Regions from separate parts of the uncultured Citricoccus sp. genome, predicted to be linked through region 1. Evidence: riboswitches for the same ligand, from Rfam matches in the RefSeq annotation. Region 1 holds a riboswitch; the other holds the start of a gene.

Region 1 (3,201 bases):
TGTCCTCGTCCGCGATGACCTCGAGCTTGACCCAATCGGTCTCCAAGGCCTCCCGACCCAGCTCCGCCGTCAGCACAGCGTCGCGGGCGGTATAACACCCGGCGGTGTTGGGCAAGACACGAATCCGGTTGCGTTCCAGCACCGAGAACAAACTGTCTCCCTGCCTGGGGGTGTAACGGCGCAGAGCCACCGTGGTCAATTCAGTCTCGGAAGCCCGCAGGGCCCGCTCCAGGGTGTGCAGAGAGCTCAAACCCCCGGTCCCCATAATCAACCGCGAGGACAACTCCACCTCGTCGAGAACGAACGGGTCTGGGCGTGCGGTGGTACCCACGTGTCAACCTCCCTGGACGGCGGTAATGATCTCGATGGTCTGGCCCTCGAGCACGGGAGTGCGAGACCACCGGCTACGGGGAACCACCGCGGCGTCGACCGCTACCGCCATACCCAGCCCGCCTCCGTCCAGCGGGCGTCCATCGCTGGCCAGGGGCCGAGCCGCGGTTTGGGAGACCAGATCAATGATGGTCGTGTCACCAGACACGACCCGGGGGGCGCCGTTGAGGGTGATGGTCGGCATCAACTACTCCTGTTCTCGGGTACACACGTGCGAAGGGGACACCACCTGACGGTCGAGGACCGACGGTTCGAAGCGCTGCGGGTCAGTGGCGGCAAGATGCGCGGCATCGATATCCGGTTCGGCTCCCGTCTCACCCGTGATCAACTGGGCGGCGAGGCGGGCGGCCAACGGGGCAAGGAGTACACCGTGGCGGAAATACCCGGTGGAGACCACCAGGCCGGGCACGAAGCCACCGCCGTGCCCACGAACACGGCCAAGGTAGGGCACGTCATCGGGTGTTCCGGGACGGGCCCGGGCCATGACCTCCATCAGCTCCAGATCGACGACCCCCGGCACCAGGGCCTGGGCGTCGCGCAGCAACCGGAACACTCCGCCGGCATTGGCTCCCGACTGGTCATCCTCGCGAGAAGTAGCCCCGATCACGACCGTGCCGTCCGTGCGCGGTACGAGATAGACCGCCACACCATGCACCAGGCCGCGGACGGTCCGCTCGATCAAAGGTCGCGCGCCCGGTGGGAGGCGAGCCCGGAGGATGTCGCCATGAACAGGACGCAGCGGCAGGCGGCAATTGGCCGGCAAACCCTCAAACCCCTCGGCGCCCAGGCCGGGGGCCAGAACGGTTTCAGCGGCCAATATCTGCTGCCCGTTGGCCAGCATGACACCGGCCACGGCCCCGCGTCTGTTCCGCAACAACGCCTTGGCCCGTTCGCGTCGCACACACCCCAGGCCGCCATCCGTACTCCCGTCTGGTGGCCTCGCGGTCCCGTCTTGACCGGTCAGGACCCTCAGTAATCCCGCCACCAACCGGCGAGGGTCGACCTGATGATCGGCGGGGGCACGGAACACGGCTGAAAGACGCGGTGACAGGGCCGGTTCAAGCGAACGGGCCTCGCCCAGGGGCAACTGCTCCACCGCCATGCCATGGCGTTGCTGTAACTGGCTCAGATCGGTGAGGCCCTGGCGGTCCGCGATATCGACACCGCACACCAAGGTCTCAGTGACCCGGTAACCGACGCTTTTCCCGGAGTCCCGTTCGAGGGTCTCGACGAAACCCGGGTATTCGGCGGCCGAGGCGCTCATCAGCGGATAGAGGGCCTGTTGCTGATACTGAACCTCGCTCACCGGGGCCAGCATCCCGGCAGCCGCCCTCGAAGCCCCTTCCCCCGGGGCTGGATCGATCACCACCACCGAGCGGCCGCGTCGACGCAGTTCCCAGGCAGTGGCCAGGCCAATCAGTCCGGCACCCACCACCGCGACATCGACTGCATCGATTGCGGGACGTGAAGAGACGGCAGGGTACGCAGCACTCACCGCATGTCCTTTCCTCCGGCGGCATGATCCGCATCAGGTGTGGCGGTCGGCTCTTAAGCCCTCTCAGCCCCGATGGGGCTCCCGCAGAACTCGCTGACTATTGGCAGCGTGCGCCCATCCTATCCCCGACTTCATCACCGGCAGACGAGTGCAACACCCGCCGAGCTCGGGTTGGTAAGCATGCCCCGGCCCATCTCAGAAGGGGCCGGGCGGGCCGATCGTCACCGTGGGGACGCGGGGGAGGGGCACCCATCGCACTAAAGGTTTGCCATCAAAAGCATGGGGTGGCCCGATGACCAGTCGCTCGGGTGGGCGGGTGCAATCACCGGGGTCAGGCCGACGGGGCCACCGGCGGCTGGGCAACCGAGGACGGATCCGCTTTTTGTGGTCTTAAGGCATAAAGCCCCGTGCGCAGGCGCGGCTCGCGAACCGAACCGGCCGACCTTCCAGCTAATAGGGGGCTTACGGCGTGGTCGCGTACCCCAGCGCGTTGCTCGCAGCACGCCCAGACCGAGCCACGATGGGCCCCAGCCGTTCAACATCGTCCGGCCCGACGCGTTGGGTGGGGAAACCCAGCCCGATTACTCCTGCCAGTTGACCGGTGTGGTTGAAGACCGGGGCGCTAATGGAACCGACGTCTTCGTGTCGCTCGCCGAACGCCGCGAAATAACCCATCTCCTGGGCTTGCTGACTCTGGGCGTCCAGTAGTTCCAGGCTTTGTGGAGTGAATTGCGTGAACCGATCGAGGGAAGAACCCACAAGGGCGTCCCTGGCCTCGGGATCGAAGGCCAAGAAGATCTTGCCGGGGGCTCCAGCATGAATGGGCATGACTTGACCGACCATGAAGGGGCGCATGACCACGTGGCGGGTCTCAGCGACCGCAACCACTGTTCTGAACGCACCGTCGCGCACGTAGAAGCACGCCGTCTCACCGGTTTCATCGCGAAGGTCTTGTAGCACCGGCCTGACCAACCGCACCACATCCAGTCCTAAAGTCCCGGGCGTAGCCCACCTGACCAGGCCGATCCCGATGCGGTATCGGTCGCCGTCGCGGTCCAGAAAACCCTCCCGCACCAAGTTTTGCACCAGGCGCTGGCACGTGCTGGGAGGAAGCCCGGTCAGACGCACGATCTGCTGCAGCGTGGGGTCCGGCTCCTCCACGGAGAAGCAGTTGAGGATCTCAGCGACCTTGTGCAACACCAAGATGGGGGTGGTCCCCGAACTCGACTCCGCAGCCATGCCTTTAATCCCCTGCTTTCCTCTGGCCAAGCCGCCATCCTATCCGTCGGGAAAGTCCGTAGGTCACGCACGTCACC
Region 2 (3,201 bases), on a different contig from region 1:
AACTCACCGGGGTCTCGGGACACCGCGGCATCCAGGGCCGCAGCCTGGTCCCGCTGCTGCGGGGCGAGGCCTCCGTCCACCGCAGGGCACTGATCGTCGAGGAGGATCAGCCGTTCGGCCTCGACGGGCTGCCGGCCCCCGTGCACATCCGTTCGGTCATCACCCCCGAGGCCCGCTACACGCGGTACTTCGGCACCGACGCCGAGGAGCTGTACCTGCTCGACTCGGACCCGGAGGAGGCCCACAACCTGGCCGCCAGGCCGGGGTGCGAGGAGGTCGTGGACCGCATGCGCCAGCTGATGCTGGACGAGTTGCTGGCGCTGACCGACCACGGGGTCCGGGTGCGGGCGGCGGCCTGACCCGTCAGCCGACGGTCCGGAAGCCGCAGTTGCTGCTCGAGGAGTCCGGACTGTTCCTGCTCCGCGCTGCCACCCGGTACCGGTTGCAGTAGGAGTCGTGGCAGAGGAACGACCCTCCGCGCATGACCCTGCCCTCGCCGAACGGCGGCCCGGGGGGATTCTCCTCGGGACTGCGCCGGTAGTAGCGCGGCAGGAACCAGTCCTGGCACCACTCCCAGACGTTCCCGGCCATCTGGAACAGGCCGAACCCGTTGGCCGGGAACGTCCGCACCGGGGCCGTGGAGAGGAAACCGTCGTCGATCGTGTTCTCCACGGGGAAGCGTCCCTGGAAGATGTTGCAGTGGTGCTCGCCGCCCGGCACGAGCTCATCGCCCCAGGCGTAGCGGTGGCCCTGCAGCCCGCCGCGGGCCGCGTACTCCCATTGCGCCTCGTGCGGCAGGCGGCGCCCGGCCCACGCGCAGTAGGCCTGGGCGTCATTCCAGCTGACGTGGACCACCGGGTGGTCCTCGTCCGCCCGGGATCCCGGTCCGAGCGGGGCATGCCAGCACGCCCCGGGCACGTTGACCCACCAGGCCGTCCCCGGGACCGGGTTCGCGCCCGCCGGGTTCAGCCGACGAGCAATGAGTTCCAGGTGGAAGACCGCCGAGGACCCGAACCGTTCCGCCTCCGTGACGTACGCGGTCTGCTCCACGAACCGCCGGAAGTCGTCGACCGTCACGGTGGTGGCGTCCATGGAGAAGCCGTCCAACCGCACCGCGTGCACGGGCGTCTCACCGTCTGCGGGGTACCCCTCACCGAAGTGGTCCCCCATGAGGAACCGACCGGCGGGAACCTCAACCTGCTCGATGCCGTGGGTGGAGCTCGACTGGACCGGGCCCGTGTGGACGGCCCGAGACGCAGGCTCCCGCGGATCCATGTGCTGCGCACGTCCCGGCTCGGTACCGCCGGCAGCGGGATGACAACAGTCCACATCCACCTCTCAGGGCCGATTCGTCGTGCAGGTGCTCAGCCGGACAGCTCAGACAGGCAGGGCTTTTCCATTATGGTGCGCCGCCACGGCCGGTCACGTCAGCCGACCGAGATGACCCCGCCCCTCCCCCGGCACTAGACTGAAGGTTCAACGACAGGGGAGCGCCAGGCCGGCGCTGAGAGTGCGCACACCGCAGACCCTCGAACCTGCCCGGTTAGCACCGGCGAAGGAAGTCGAGCTTTCTCTCCTCGGGTCGGCGCACCCGCCGCCCCGTCCCCTCCAGAGGTATTGGAGGAACTCATGCACCACCTTTCCGCAGCGCCCACCAGCAGACGCCGTGCCCGTGGCGCCCTCGCGATCCTGGGCATCGCCGCGCTGGCCCTGACCGGCTGCTCGGTCGCGGACCAGTCCGGCGCGGGCGACGGCACGGCGCCGGCCACCACCGACGGCGCGAGCGGCGCCTCGGGAGCCGGCACCGGTGGCACGGTGACCGTGATGACCCACGACTCCTTCAACATCACCGAGGAGCAGATCGCCGCCTTCGAGCAGGAGTCCGGCTACGAGCTCACCACCACCGCCCCGGGCGACGCCGGCACCCTGGTCAACCAGCTGATCCTGTCCAAGGACAACCCCACCGTGGACGCGGTCTACGGCATCGACAATCTCTCGGCCCAGCGCGTCATCGACGAGGGCGTCGTCGCCGAGTACGCCTCCGGGGCGCTGCCGGAATCCGCCCAGGACCTCGTCGTCGAGGACCGGCTGACCCCCATCGACCAGGGCCAGGTCTGCGTCAACGTGGACGAGCAGTGGTTCGAGGAGAACGACCTCGCCGCGCCGACCACCCTGGAGGACCTGGCCAGGCCCGAGTACGCGCGGCTGTTCGTCACCACCAATCCGGTCACCTCCTCCCCCGGCCTGGCCTTCCTGGCCGCCACCGTGACCGAGAAGGGCGAGGACGGCTGGCAGGACTACTGGCAGCGGTTGCTCGAGGGCGGCACCAAGGTCGCCGCCGGCTGGTCGGACGCCTACTACTCCGACTTCTCCGCCGGCGAGGGCCAGGGCGCCTACCCGCTGGTGCTCAGCTACTCGTCCTCCCCCGCCTTCGCCCCGACCACCGGGGTCGTCGAGGACACCTGCACCACCCAGGTCGAGTACGCCGGCGTCGTGGAGGGCGCGAAGAACCCCGAGGGCGCGCAGGCGTTCATCGACTTCCTGCTCGCCGAGGACTTCCAGGCCTCGCTGCCGGAGAACATGTTCATGTACCCGGTGGACGAGTCCCTCGAGCTGCCGGCCGAATGGGCGCAGAACGCCACCCTCGTCGAGGACCCGATCGAGGCGGACCTGCGGCAGATCGCCGAGAAGCGCGAGGCCTGGCTCGAGGACTGGAACGCACTCTACGAGGCCGCGAGCTGATCGGCATCCCCCACCGGACAGGACGCGACGGATGAGCCTGGTCCCGGGAGACCCGGCCCTGGTCCCGACGCCGGCCCCCACCCGGGTGCCGGCGTCCGGTCGGGCCCCGGAGACCGGAACCGCCCCGCCGGGCGGTGACCGGGCGGACGTCGTGCCCGGGCGGTGGAGGCGTGCCGCCGGCCCGGTGGGCCGCGGGCTGGTGTGGACGGTGGTCGCCGCCGTCCCGCTGGCGTTCCTGGCGGTGTTCTTCCTGTGGCCCGTCGGGTCGATGCTGGCCCGTGGCGTGACGAACGCCGCCGGGCAGCTCGACCTCGGCGCCTTCGCCGAGGTGCTGGCCGAGTCGCGCACCTGGCGGCTCGTGGGGCAGACGCTGGGACTGGCGGTGGCCGGAACACTGGGATCGCTGCTGCTGGGGCTGCCCGGGGCGTACGTCCTGTACCGGTGCCGGTTCCCCGGGCG

The links. Region 1 has a riboswitch for thiamine pyrophosphate ahead of thiO (glycine oxidase ThiO). Riboswitches for the same ligand answer to the same signal wherever they lie in the genome.
Region 2: it holds a riboswitch for thiamine pyrophosphate, as region 1 does, so the genes downstream of both, Q0283_RS00445 (thiamine ABC transporter substrate binding subunit) here and thiO (glycine oxidase ThiO) in region 1, are expected to answer to the same signal.

The regions. Positions count from the first base shown of each region.
Region 1 is NZ_CALMQR010000103.1:36,674-39,874, reverse strand. It holds gene Q0283_RS12425 (thiazole synthase) at 1-331, opposite strand, end outside; gene thiS (sulfur carrier protein ThiS) at 335-574, opposite strand; gene thiO (glycine oxidase ThiO) at 578-1,885, opposite strand; TPP riboswitch at 1,879-1,980, opposite strand; gene Q0283_RS12410 (IclR family transcriptional regulator) at 2,348-3,124, opposite strand.
Region 2 is NZ_CALMQR010000008.1:12,254-15,454, forward strand. It holds gene Q0283_RS00435 (sulfatase) at 1-359, shown strand, start outside; gene Q0283_RS00440 (formylglycine-generating enzyme family protein) at 364-1,275, opposite strand; TPP riboswitch at 1,475-1,578, shown strand; gene Q0283_RS00445 (thiamine ABC transporter substrate binding subunit) at 1,630-2,742, shown strand; gene Q0283_RS00450 (iron ABC transporter permease) at 2,774-3,201, shown strand, end outside.